One region of the Mesorhizobium sp. M0862 genome, then DNA from elsewhere that is predicted to be linked to it. Evidence: predicted binding sites of a transcription regulator. Region 1 holds the regulator's gene; each other region holds the start of a gene.
The links. The regulator PhoB, encoded in region 1, activates phosphate uptake and scavenging genes when phosphate is short. The targets are predictions, from matches to a motif close to TGTCATNNANCTGTCAT.
Positions count from the first base shown of each region.

Region 2: the regulator PhoB is predicted to act here: its motif matches at 1,284-1,300, upstream of ppk2 (polyphosphate kinase 2).
Region 3: the regulator PhoB is predicted to act here: its motif matches at 1,017-1,033, upstream of NKI15_RS01955 (DUF1045 domain-containing protein).
Region 4: the regulator PhoB is predicted to act here: its motif matches at 1,546-1,562, upstream of NKI15_RS23645 (esterase-like activity of phytase family protein).

Region 1 covers NZ_JAMYOJ010000007.1:187,711-191,064, forward strand. Annotated here, with positions in the region: gene xylF (D-xylose ABC transporter substrate-binding protein) at 1-284, opposite strand, end outside; gene NKI15_RS13425 (ROK family protein) at 551-1,786, shown strand; gene phoB (phosphate regulon transcriptional regulator PhoB) at 1,817-2,506, opposite strand; gene phoU (phosphate signaling complex protein PhoU) at 2,523-3,227, opposite strand; gene pstB (phosphate ABC transporter ATP-binding protein PstB) at 3,269-3,354, opposite strand, start outside.
Region 2 covers NZ_JAMYOJ010000025.1:17,340-20,693, forward strand. Annotated here, with positions in the region: gene NKI15_RS27340 (glycosyl transferase family 90) at 1-53, shown strand, start outside; gene NKI15_RS27345 (aldo/keto reductase) at 74-1,117, opposite strand; gene ppk2 (polyphosphate kinase 2) at 1,361-2,281, shown strand; gene NKI15_RS27355 (dihydrofolate reductase family protein) at 2,471-3,115, opposite strand; gene NKI15_RS27360 (winged helix-turn-helix transcriptional regulator) at 3,226-3,354, opposite strand, start outside.
Region 3 covers NZ_JAMYOJ010000001.1:386,826-390,179, forward strand. Annotated here, with positions in the region: gene iolB (5-deoxy-glucuronate isomerase) at 108-920, shown strand; gene NKI15_RS01955 (DUF1045 domain-containing protein) at 1,175-1,882, shown strand; partial or broken gene NKI15_RS01960 (alpha-D-ribose 1-methylphosphonate 5-triphosphate diphosphatase) at 1,917-3,064, shown strand; gene phnN (phosphonate metabolism protein/1,5-bisphosphokinase (PRPP-forming) PhnN) at 3,061-3,354, shown strand, end outside.
Region 4 covers NZ_JAMYOJ010000018.1:6,775-10,128, reverse strand. Annotated here, with positions in the region: gene NKI15_RS23645 (esterase-like activity of phytase family protein) at 1-1,449, opposite strand, end outside; gene NKI15_RS23640 (LacI family DNA-binding transcriptional regulator) at 1,611-2,636, opposite strand; gene NKI15_RS23635 (Gfo/Idh/MocA family protein) at 2,831-3,354, shown strand, end outside.

The DNA.
Region 1 (3,354 bases):
GCCGAGGCGTCCTGCGCCAGGATGATCAGCGAGTTGGCGCCCTGCGAGATCAGGCTTTCGACGTCGGTCAGCTGCTTGCCGGGATTGGACTGCGCGTCGGCCGAAATGTACTTGTCGCCGGCGGCTTCGATCGCCGTTTTCATCGCCGCCTCGTCGGTCTTCCAGCGCTCTTCCTGGAAGTTCGACCACGACACGCCGATGACCTTGTCCTTCGCCTGCGCGACCGACATCAGCGCCAGCGACATGGCGACACCCGCCAGCATGGCGGCTGCAAATCTGTTCATTATAACCCTCCCTGCGCCGCCCACGGCGCGACAAAACCGGCCCGAAGGCCTGCACAAAGAGGCTCAATTTTTTCGAGCCTCGAAAAAATACTGGTTCAATGATAAGGCACTGTCAACATCGATTATGATGGATTCTGATGGCGTTGCCGAATTTTTTCGAGCTCCGCAATAAACAATGACAGGGCTGCCGGCGTCTGCCAATATTTGGCTGGTGCCGTCGAACGCCTTCACTATCATGAGGCGCGAGGAGGCCGGGAGGAAAACAAATGTCGGTTGGGATCCGCCACGACGATCTGCGCCGTCGCAACCGTGCGATGGTGATTTCGGCCGTGCGCCGGGCCGGCCAGCCGTCGCGGACCGAGATTGCGGCGACCACCGGCCTCAGCCATTCGACGATATCGGCAATCTCGTCTGATCTGATTCAAGAAGGCATCCTGATTGAAGGCAAGCCTGGCGAGACCGGCTCGCTGAAACGCGGCCGGCCGCAGGTCGGCCTTGGCCTCAACCCGGAAGCGGCGGCGGTCATGACCGTGGTGCTGTCGCTGAACTTCCTCTCCGTCACCGTCATCGACTATGCCGGCCAGGTGGTCGCGGAAGAACAGCGCCGGCTCGACACGCTGACCATGCCGCGCGACGAGCTGATCGGCGAATGCGTAGCAATCGTCGGGCGGCGTCTCGCGGACCCGGACCTCGATGTCCAGAGCATCGCCCGCATTGCCATGGGCATCCAGGGCATCACCGATTCGCAGGCGCGGGCCATGCTGTGGTCGCCAATCACGCCACTGACCGACATTGCCTTCGCCGACATGTTGGAAGCGGAATTCGGCATTCCTGCCACCATGGAGAACGACTGCAATATGATGGCGGTGGCCCTGCAATGGCGCCAGCCCGAGCGCTACCGCGACAATTTCATCGCGATCCTCTTGTCGCACGGCATCGGCATGGGGCTGGTGCTGAAAGGCGAACTGTTCACCGGCACCCATTCCTCCGGCGGCGAGTTCGGCCACATGATCCACCGTCCGGGCGGCGCGCTCTGCCGCTGCGGGCGGCGCGGCTGCGTCGAGGCCTATGCCGGAAACTACGCCATCTGGCGCAGCGCCAAAATGATGAGCGAAGATGCCGAGCCGGTCGATATCGGCGACGCTGATATGCGCGCACTCGCCGCGCGCGCCCGCGAAACCGATGGCCCGGAGCGCGAAGCCTATCGCAAGGCCGGTGAGGCGCTCGGCTTCGGCCTCGGCAGCCTGTTTGCGCTGATCGACCCGGCGCCTGTCGCCATGGTTGGCGTCAGCGCCGCCGCCTTCGACCTGATCGAGCCGGCATTGCGCGAAGCGATCGCCCAGACCGCCGGCGGCCAGCACTCGAAATCGATCTCCTTCGACACCGAGCCCAACGAGCTGCCGCTGATCCGCGAAGGCTGTGCCATGCGCGCGCTCGGCTTCGTCGATCAGGAGATTTTCGCGCCGGGCATTCAGGCCAAATCCGGCAAGCATGTCGCCTGAATGGCCGGCAACGGCGCGACGCGCAGCATCCTAGTCTTCCCTGATCGCGTAGCCGGCGCCGCGAATGGTACGGATGACATCCGGCATGCGGCCGTTGTTGACCGCTTTGCGTAAGCGCCCGACATGGACATCGACGGTTCGCTCGTCGATGTAGATCGTCTCGCCCCAGACATTGTCGAGCAGCTGGCTGCGCGAGAACACGCGGCCGGGATGGCGCATCATGAATTCGAGCAGCCGGAACTCGGTCGGTCCGAGCCTGATCTCGCTCTTCTTGCGGTAGACACGGTGCGACTCGCGGTCGAGCACGATGTCGCCGACCTTGAGCACGCTGGACAGCACTTCCGGCTTGGCCCGGCGCAGCAGCGCCTTCACGCGCGCCATGAACTCCGGCGTCGAGAATGGCTTGACCAGATAGTCGTCGGCACCGGTGGACAGGCCGCGCACGCGATCGCTTTCCTCACCGCGCGCGGTCAGCATGATGATCGGCAGCCGCTCGGTTTCGGGCCGCACTCTAAGCCGCCGGCAGAGCTCGATGCCGGAAACAGCGGGCACCATCCAGTCGAGCACCAGGAGATCGGGCACGTTTTCCTGCAGGCGGATCTCGGCCTCGTCGCCGCGTGTCACCACCTCGACGTGATAGCCTTCGGATTCGAGGTTGTAGCGGAGGAGCACGCCTAGCGGCTCCTCGTCCTCCACGACCATGATGCGTGGCGCGATCATAGGCAGTTCACCCTCATCAGGCCGGCGTGGCCATCGCCGTCTCGTCCTGCTTCGGACGATTGGCGGGCAATTGCTGGCCGGTCAGCACATAATACGCATTTTCGGCGATGTTGGTGACATGATCGCCGATGCGCTCAAGATTCTTGGCGCAGAACAAGAGATGCGTGCAGGCGGTGATGTTGCGAGGGTCTTCCATCATGTAGGTCAAGAGCTCACGAAACACGGACGTGTATTTGACGTCGATGCGCTCGTCGTCATTCCTGAGTTTTGCAAGAGCTGCCGCATCGGTGGCGGCATATTCCTCGACGACGCCTTGCACCTGGATCAGCACCAGCTGCGCCATGGCATCGATGGAGTGCGAGAGGTCGCGCGGCGTGACGCTCAAGCCCACGGTGCCGACGCGTTTGGCGATGTTCTTGGCGAGATCGCCGATGCGCTCGAGGTCGCCGGCCATGCGGATCGAGCCGACCACGGCGCGCAGATCGTTGGCCATCGGCTGGCGCTTGGCGATCAGCGTGATGGCGCGGTCGTCCAGTTCGCGCTGGCGCGCATCCATGATGGCGTCGTCGGAAACGACACGCTGTGCCAGCGCATTGTCCGAATTGAGCAGCGCCCTGGTCGAGCCGCTGACCATCGAGCCTGCCAGATCGCCCATGTCGCGGATCAGCTTGCTGATCTGCCCGAGCTCTTCATCGAAGGAGGCGACGGTATGTTCACCCATGATCTTGGTCCTCGTGCCTGAAAATCCACCCGCCGGACGGCTCAGCCGAAGCGGCCGGTAATGTAGTCCTGGGTGCGCTTGTCGTCGGGGTTGGTGAACATCTTGTCGGTGGCGCCCTCCTCGACGA
Region 2 (3,354 bases), on a different contig from region 1:
TCAGCGGCCAGATCGAGCCCGATCCGCAGGTCTGGCGGTTTATCGCGGGCTAGCGGCCTCCGGCGCCCTTAAGTCAGATGACGCTGCGGTCCATAACCAGATCGGCCGGGCCGAAGCGGTCCTTCGCCGTAAACTGCTGGTGCCAGTAGGGATAGAGCACCGGCGGCCGGCTGACGGCATCGAGACGCTGGCGTTCATCAAAGGACAGCGTCAGGCTTGCCGCGGCGAGATTGTCTTTCAACTGGGCTTCGTTGCGCGCCCCGATCACCAGCGAGCTGACGGCCGGCCGGCCAAGCAGCCAGGCCAGCGCCACCTGGGCCGCCGAAAGGCCGCGTGCCGCGCCGATATCGACCAGCACGTCGACAATCCGCCAGAGCCGGTCTTCGTCGCGGATCGGCGGTTCCGACCAGCCGCCGATCTGGCGCGCCGTCGGACTGTCGCGGCGGTATTTGCCCGACAGCAGGCCGCCGGCGAGCGGGCTCCACACCAGCACGCCAAGGCCCTGGTCGACCGAGATCGGCAAGAGCTCATACTCGGCCTCGCGTGCTTCCAGCGTGTAGTGGATCTGCTGGGTGACGAAACGCGGCTGGTGCTGGCTGTCGCTGATGCCCAGCGCCTTCATGACCTGCCAGCCGGAATAGTTGGAGCAGCCGACATAGCGGATTTTGCCCTGGGCAACCAGCGTGTCGAGCGCGGAGATGGTTTCCTCGAGCGGCGTCGCGCCGTCCCATTCGTGCAGGAAATAGATGTCGATGACATCGGTCCTGAGGCGCTTCAGGCTCTTCTCGCATTCGCGGATCAGATGATGGCGCGACAGGCCTTCGTCATTGGGGCCCTTGCCGATCCGCATGCGCGCCTTGGAGGCGATCAGCACGTCGTTCTTGCGCTTGCCGCCCAGCGCCTCGCCGATGATCTCTTCCGACAGACCGTTGGAATAGACATTGGCGGTGTCGATGAGATTGATGCCGGCATCGATGCAAGTGTCGATGATGCGCGAGGCCTCCGCGAGATCGGAATTGCCGACGGCAGCGAACGGCCCGCTGCCGCCGAAGGTCATGGTTCCCAAGGTCAGCGCCGAAACTTTCAAGCCGGAACGGCCAAGCGTGCGGTATTCCATGTCAGATCCTCGTAGTTTTGGTGGGGAGGCGGTTTTAGCAGGAAAGGGCGGGGAAGCCCGAACGGGTCCGCCATTTGTAGGACAATTTGAGCGGCTTGTCGCCATCCCAGGGCGATGGATCGGCAATGCTCGCTGGTTTGCAGTGATCACCGGCTGGCCGGCGGCTTGCAATAAAACCGTCATTGGCGGCCTATATCGAGTCGGCTCAGGGTTTTATGTCAGCCGGCAAGCGGAGCAGTGGAAATGACTGAGTTAAAGCAGAATTCTCCGGCCAGGGATTGGCTGGAAGCCGAACTCGCCGACACGCTCGATGAGGACTATGAGCTGGAAATGTCGGAGCCGGCGCTGTCGCTGGAGATCGCCAAGATCTACAAGAGCGCGCATCCGCCGTCGATCGATCGCATGCAGTATTTCCGCGACCTGATCGGCTTGCAGTCGGAACTGATCAAGCTGCAGTCCTGGGTCGCCTACCACAAAAAGAAGCTGGTGGTGGTTTTCGAAGGCCGCGATTCCGCCGGCAAGGGCGGCGTCATAAAGCGCATCACCCAGCGCCTCAACCCGCGCATCTGCCGCGTCGTTGCGCTGCCGGCGCCGACCGAGCGCGAAAAATCGCAGTGGTATTTCCAGCGCTACGTGCCGCATCTGCCGGCCGGCGGCGAGATCGTGCTGTTCGACCGCTCCTGGTACAACCGCTCCGGCGTCGAGCGGGTGATGGGCTTTGCCGAACCCGATCAGGTCGAAGAGTTCTTCCGCGACGTGCCGGAGTTCGAGCGCATGCTGGTCCGCTCCGGCGTCACGCTGGTCAAATACTGGTTCTCGATCACCGACGAGGAACAGCAGATGCGCTTCATGATGCGCATCCACGACCCGATGAAGCAGTGGAAGCTGTCGCCGATGGACCTGCAGTCGCGCGTGCGCTGGGAGCAGTACACCAAGGCCAAGGAAGAGACGTTTGCCCGCACCAACATCCCAGAGGCACCGTGGTACATCGTCGAAGGCAACGACAAGAAGCGGGCGCGGCTGAACTGCATCGACCATCTCCTCAAACAGCTGCCCTATGAGGACGTGCCGCACGAAGAAATCACGCTGCCCGAGCGGGTGTTCAACCCGGAGTACGAGCGCCAGGTCCTGCCGCGCGAGCTTTACGTGCCGGAGAAGTATTGAGCACTTTTCCTTCTCCCCGTTTCACGGGGAGAAGGTGCCCGAAGGGCGGATGAGGGGCAGCGCCGGCATCGACGAATTCACAGCCGTCGGACGCTGCTAACCTCCAAAAGCAGCGCTGCCCCTCATTGCCTGCCGGGCATTTCTCCCCGTAGAACGGGGAGAAAGAAGCCTGCGCCTATCACTTCGCCACTACACCCGCTTGATCGTCACATGCGTGGCGAGCGCTGTCGCCACCTGCTCGGTGCACTGGTAACCCAGCTTCAGCATATCCAGCCCGGCAAACAGGCTCTCGCCCCTCCCGAGCAACACCGGCGACACCGCCAGATGCAACTCGTCGATGAGCTTCTCTTGCAGATATTGCCGGATGGTGGAAACGCCGCCGCCGACGCGGACATCCTTGCCGCCGGCCGCGGCCTTTGCTTGTTCGAGCGCGGCGTGGATGCCGCCGGCAACGAAGTGGAAAACGGTGCCGCCTTCCATCACAATGGGGTCGCGCTTGTAGTGGGTCAGCACGAAGGTCGGCACGTGATAGGGCGGGTTGTCGCCCCACCAGCCTTTCCAGCTCTCGTCTGGCCATTCGCCACGGATCGGGCCGAACATGTTGCGGCCGAGGATCCAGGCCCCGACATTGTCGAAGCTGCGGACAGTGAACCGGTCGTCCACATCGGTGGTGCCGCCATCCTTGCCGACCATCTCATGGAAGGTGCGGGTGCCGGTCATCCATTTGTGCAGATATTCGCCACCAACGCCGAGCGGATTTTGCAGGTCCTGGTCAGGACCGGCGCCGAAACCGTCGAGCGACAAGGTGAAGGCATTGACGCGAAGTTTGGACATGGAGACTCCCTTTCGGTGACCAGTTGTGATTTGCAATCAGTATTCAAACTGATTGCATTTTGCAACTAGTATTTTTAGAGGCAAGCCGATCTGTGGAATGCGCAGGGACCTCAAGCCGCCACGCGCTTCGGCATCACCGCAAACGGGCTGAGCCCAAGCCAGATCTGCATCTTGCCGGCGACGTCGAGATCGCCGGTCAGGCTGATCTTGTCGCGTTCCTTGTGAACTGTCGTCAGCCC
Region 3 (3,354 bases), on a different contig from region 1:
CGCTTCGTCATCCTAGGGTCTTCGCGACGGAGCTTCGCTCCTGCTTCGCCCTAGGATGACGAAGTTGAGAGGCCGACCTCGAAGACATGCGATAGGAGAGACAAAACATGTCGAAACTGCTCGTCAAAGCCGACAAGGGCCATGGCCGCGTCGCGCATGTCACGCCCAACAGCGCCGGCTGGACCTATGTCGGCTTCGACCTGCACCGTTTGAAGCCCGGCGAAAACGCCTCGGGTAAGACGGGCGGTCGCGAAGTCTGCCTGGTGTTCGTCACCGGCAAGGGCACGGCCAAGGCCGGCGGCCGGGAACTTGGCCTGCTCGGCGAGCGCATGTCGCCCTTCGAGGGCAAGCCGTGGTCGGTCTATATTCCTGAGGGGTCGGATTGGTCGGTCACCGCCGACACCGATCTCGAGCTCGCGGTCTGCTCGGCGCCGGGCCTGGGCGGCGGCTTGCCCGTTCGCGTCATCGCACCCCACGACCTCGGCCAGGAGACTCGGGGCAAAGGCACCAACACGCGCTACGTCACCAACATATTGCCCGAGGGTAAGCCGGCCGACTCGCTGCTGGTGGTCGAGGTCATCACGCCCGGCGGCCACACATCGAGCTACCCGCCGCACAAGCACGACCAGGACAATCTGCCCGCCGAATCCTATCTTGAGGAAACCTACTACCACCGCCTCAACCCGCCACAGGGTTTTGCCTTCCAGCGCGTCTACACCGACGCCGACAAGACCGGCGCCCGCGAGCTGGACGAAGCCATGGCGATCGAGGACGGCGATGTTGTGCTGGTGCCCAAGGGCTATCACCCCTGCGCCGCCTGCCACGGCTACGACCTCTATTACCTCAACGTCATGGCCGGGCCGAAGCGGACGTGGAAGTTCCACAACGCGCCCGAGCACGAATGGCTGATGAAGGCCTGATCGGCCTTCACTTGCGGCGGAAGCTGTTGGTCAAGCAGGAAAAAATCGTCGGCTAACGATCCATGGGGTCGATTTGCCTTCGAAAACCCGCATAAGCTTCGTCAATCCGTCATGGAAATCACCTATGGCAGCGGGCCAGTGCATGTCGCCCAAAAGTGCGCAGCTTTTTTGGGATGACGACATGCAGCAAATTAAAGACTTAAAGCGCGTCGCGCCATCGGTTCGGTTTCGGCGCGCTTTAAGGAGGATTTTCGATGCGCTACGCCATCTATTTCACCCCAAGGCAGGACGAGCCGTTGGCGCGGATCGCCGCCAACTGGCTGGGCCGCGACCCCTTTGGCGCCGCCACCAGGCCGGTCGAGGCGGTGGGCGAGCTGTCGGCGGCCGAAGTCGCCTTTCACACCGCATCGGCGCGGCGCTACGGTTTTCATGCGACGCTGAAAGCGCCCTTCCGGTTGGCCGCCAACGAAACCGAAAGCTCGTTGCGCGCGGCGCTGGACGCCTTTGCCGAAGCAACGCCGACGGTCACCATCCCGCGCCTGGTCGTCAGCCAGATCGATGGTTTCTTCGCTTTGGTGCCGGAAGGCCCGCTGCCGCCGCTCAACCGTTTCGCCGATTATGTCGTGCTTAGCTTCGACCGTTTTCGCGCGCCGCTCACCGAGGCCGAGATCGAGCGGCGCAGCCTGGATTCGCTGAAGCCGGCCGAGTTCCGCAATCTCTGCCAGTGGGGCTATCCCTATGTGTTTGAGACCTTTCGCTTCCACATGACACTGTCCGGCCGGGCCGGGCCGCAGGAAAGCCAACGTCTGCGCGCGGCAATTGACAGCCTGTTCGCCGATGTGCTGCAGCAGCCGGTGCTGGTGGATGCGCTGACGCTGTTCGTCGAAACCGAACCGGGCGCTCCGTTCATGGTGCTTTCGCATCATGCGCTCGGCCGCCGCGCTGCCCGAAAAACCGCCTGACCGCAATTCGTCCGAGTAAGCAAGGACTGCCTGAATGACCGCCGAAACTGTTCTCCACAACGCCCGCATCGTGCTTGCCGACGAGATCGTCGAAGGGTCGCTCGTGCTGCGCGACGGTTTTATCTCCGGCGTCGACGCCGGCACCGGCCACACCGGCGGGAGCATGGGCGGCGAGGACATGGGCGGCGACTACATCATTCCCGGCCTGGTCGAGCTGCACACTGACCATCTCGAAGGCCACTATGCGCCGCGCCCGAAAGTGCGCTGGAACCCGATCGCCGCCGTCCTTGCCCATGACGCGCAGGTGGCCACCGCCGGCATCACCACCGTGCTCGACGCTTTGCGTGTCGGCATGGACGAGGACGCCGACCTTACCTCCGACGACATCCGCAAGTTGGCCGACGCGATCGAGGACAGCGTCGCGAAGGACCGGTTGCGGGCGGACCATTTCCTGCATCTGCGCTGCGAGGTCTCGGCGCCGGATTGTTTGCGGGCTTTCGCCAATTTCGATGGCGACGAGCGGGTCAAACTGGCGTCGCTGATGGACCATGCGCCGGGACAGCGCCAGTTCGTCAATCTCGAGACCTACGCCTATTACTATCAGCGCAAGCTGAAGTTGACCGATCGCGACTTCCAATTGTTCTGCGAAAAGCGGATGTCGGAATCAGCGAAGAATTCGGGACCGAACCGGGTGGCGATATCAGCCGCCTGCAACGAGCGGGGCTGGCGAGCCATGACGACGCCACATCAGGCCATGTCGACGAGGCGATCGAGCAGGGCGTGCGCGTCGCGGAATTCCCGACCACGCTGGAAGCCGCCAAGGCCTCGAAGGATGCCGGGCTCGGCGTGCTGATGGGCGCGCCCAACGTCATGCGCGGCTCCTCGCATTCGGGCAATGTCTCGGCCCGCACGCTGGCCGGCGACGGCCTGCTCGACATATTGTCGTCCGACTATATCCCTTTCAGCCTGATCCAGTCGGCCTTCTTCCTCGGCGACGTCGTCGAGGGCATCTCCTTGCCGCAGGCGGTCGCGATGGTGTCGAAGAATCCGGCCGAGGCGATCGGCCTAAACGACCGCGGCGTCATCGAACAGGGCCGCCGCGCCGACCTCGTGCGGGTGCGCCTCGACGATCATGTGCCGGTCGTGCGCACCGTCTGGCGCCAAGGGCGGCGGGTCGCCTGATGGTCTCGGCGTCGATCGAGCGCGAACTCAGCAGCGAGGCCTTTCCGGTCCGCAACGGCGTCTTCGTCGCCGTCGTCGGCCCGAGTGGCGCCGGCAAGGATACGGTAATCGGTTATGCCCGCACCTTGTTTGCCGACGAGACGAGGCTGGAGTTCGTCCGCCGGGTCATCACCAGGCCGAGCGACGCCGCAAGCGAGGATCACGACACGCTGGCCGACGCGGCCTTTGTCGAAGCCGAGGCCGACGGCGCCTTCGCCATTTCCTGGGAGGCGCACGGGCTGCGCTACGGC
Region 4 (3,354 bases), on a different contig from region 1:
GACCTGATAGACCAGGAACATGGTATCGACATCGGCGCCGTCTTCGGCCTTGTAGGGCGCGCCGACCTGAAAACCGTCCTGGGTGAGAAAGTCGTTATCGTTGCCGACGAACAGGAAATAGTCGTCGGGCAGCGCCGGATCGAGAACGCTGACCACCGACATCGCTTCCCACTTCTCCGACAGATTGTTCTTGTCGTTCGGCTTGCCGTCATGCAGGCCGAAACGGCCGAGTTCCTTGTTGTCGTTGATGTCAATGAACGGCGTCAGCTTGGCCGGGGTCACCGAGGGGTCGAGCACGCCCTTGGGCGCCAGCGGCTTGTCGGCGGCATCGAAGGCGCCGCCGGCAATGTCGGTGGCGCCAGAGACGTCGACGACGAAAATCTGGCGCAGCAGCGAAGTATCGCCCTTCACCCCCTGGCCGTTTCCGCTGTCGCGCGCCAGCATCAGGAAGGTCTTGTCGGACAGCGCCACGATTTCGCTCTGCGCGGCGACCTTGGTCTTGTCCTTGGCGTCCTTGAACACCGGCAGCGGCACGGCATATTCATGCACCAGCTTGAGATGGGCCGGGTCGGAGGCGTCGTAGACCAGCGCGCGGGTGTTCTGGCGCGTCGCGGGCGAATCGCCGCCATCCTGGCGGGGCGCCGACTGCAGCACAGTGATCAGCGACTTGCCGTCCGGCGTCAGCGCCATGCCTTCGAGGCCTTGATTGTTCTGGCGGCCGGTTTCGGGATCCTTCGGATCGGGTTCGGCTGCACCGGGGCCCGGATTGTCGGAGGCGAAGTTCGGCGCGCCCTTGCGCATCGGCACCAAAGCGGCGGGCGGCTGCGTTGCCGACAACAGATGGCCGTCGGCCGAGAAGCGGTAGATGTTGGGGCCGTATTCGTCAGAGATGAACATGGTGCCGTCGGGCAGCCGCGCGATCGCCTCATTGTCGAGCGCCAGCTTGCCATTGGCCTCGGGCAGGATCGGCAGGTCGCCATTGGCCGCGCGCACGCCGTTGAGCGGATCGAGACCGGTGGCGTCTGCGCCCTTGTCGTCGGTGAGCAGCAGGGAATCGGCTAGCGTCGCCTTGACGCCGGTCCGTTCCTGGCCGGCGGTGGGCGTGGCGCCCAGTGCGGTCGGCGTGAATTCGATATGAATAGTGTTGAGGCGCGGCCGGTAGTCGGTGGTGCCGACGACATTGTAGCCGCGGTCGGGCAGCAACCAGAGCGAGCCCTTGTAGCCGTCCGCGCCACGGTTCCAGCTTGCGGCGTCGATCGACATGCCGGAGCCGGAGCCGAAGGTCTCGCCGAACTTGTCCTTCTGATCGGCCGGAATGCGGCCGACGCCGACCAGGCCCTTGTTGACGAAGCCGCCAACGGTGGCGGTGCTGTCGGCAAGGGCAGGGGTCAGGGCGGTAAACAGCGCCAGCGCGGCGCCGAGCGACACGGTTCGGTGCGAGATTTTCATGGAGATCCTCTTTGTGACAAGCCTTGAGCGGCGCAAAGGGGCCACCGCATCGCATCGACGATGTCGCCCTCTCGCAAAGCGGTCTAGGACGCGAACATGATACTTGCGTGACAGAGCGGGCCTCTTCCTTCTCCCTTGTGGGAGAAGGGAGAGACGCACTATCAATCGCTGTCGCGCGCGATCAACTCCAGCGGCCAAACTTCGCGGATGATGCGCGGACCTTCCGGGCCGGCAAAGGCGGGAAGCGAGGCCAGCAGCATTTCGGCCAACCGCCTTCCCATCGGCTCCAGCGCCGGGCGGAAGGCGGTCAGCGCCGGTGAAAAGTAGCGGCAGAGCGGCGTGTCGACGATGACGATCACCGCGATGTCGTGGCCGGGCCTGATGCCCATCTCGGCCAGTGCCTTGCAGCCGCCGAGCGCCATTGCGTCATTGTTGAAGATGATGGCTGTGGGCCGGTCCTTGGAGAGCATCACGCGCGGCGTCACCTGGTAGCCGCCTGCCTCGTTGATGAAGCCGTCGGCGATCAGGCCGGGGTCGACTTCGATGCCATGCCGCTCCAGCGCCTTGCGGTAGCCGTCGAGGAACAGGTAGCCGAAGTTGAGATCAAGCGAAGGGCGGATGGCGGCAATCCGGCGGTGGCCGCGCGCGACCAGCCGGTCGACGGCTTCATCACCCGCCCTCTCGAAATCGATATCGAGCGAAGGATAGGTGTCGTCGCCGGATTGACTTCGCCCAAGCGTGGCGAAGGGAAAGCCGGCCTTGCTGAGATAGTCGATCCGATCGTCTTCCCGCCGTGTATTGGCCAACACGACCGCGTCGGCCCGGCGCGTCTCAACCACGCGGCGCAGCCTCTCCTGCTGATATTGGCCGGGCTCGCCCATGACGACCATCAGATCCAGGTCATCCTCGGCCAGCCGGCCCTGCAGACCGATCAGGAACGGGATGAAGAACGGTTCGCCATATTGCTGGTCGCCCGGATGCGGCTGCAGCATGAAGGCGATCGAATGGGTGGTGCCTTGCCGCAGGCTGCGGCCGGACTGGTTGGGCGAATAGTTCAATTGCTTGGCGGCGGCGAGCACGCGCTGGCGGGTGTCGGCATTGACGTCGGCGCGGCCGTTCAACGCCCGCGACACGGTGCCGATCGAAATGTTCAGGTGACGCGCGAGGTCATGGATGCTGGACGCCAAGGACAGTTCTCCCCCTGTCTTGGCTAGCACCGGCTGCCGCCCAGGCCAAGGCTTCGGGATGATTTTCGCTGACAGCCGATTGACATTCTACGCCATCGGGTGTGTTCTCGTAAACGTTTACGGAGAAACGTTTACGGTGATGCCGGAAATGCCGTGACATTCGGTCTGGAGGGACCGGACGGGAGGAATGCCGGATGATGAATGCCGTCCTCGTCGGCTGTGGAGCGATGAGCAAGGCCTGGCTCGATGCCGCGAGGCAGATCGACGGGCTGGCCATTGTCGGCCTTGTCGATCTCGACGCCGAACGGGCGAAGGCGAGGGCGCACGAATACGGGCTCGACGGCGCAGTAATCGGCACCAGCCTCGACGCGGTGCTCGACCAGACCAGGCCCGACGCGGTGTTCGATGTCGTGGTTCCAGCCGCCCGGCGTGATGTCGCCTTTGCCGCCTTTGCCCATAATTGCCATCTGCTGACGGAAAAGCCGCTGGCCGATACTCCGGAAAATGCGCGCGCCATCGTCGATGCGGCGCGTAACGCGGGGCGCGTCCATGCGGTCGTGCAGAACCGCCGCTATGTCGCCAATGTCCGGCGCATAAGGCGCTTTCTCGACTCCGGCGCCATCGGCAAGCCAACCAGCATCCATGCCGACTTCTTCGTCGCGCCGCATTTCGGCGGCTTTCGCGAGGAGATGGCGCATGTGCTCTTGCTCGACATGGC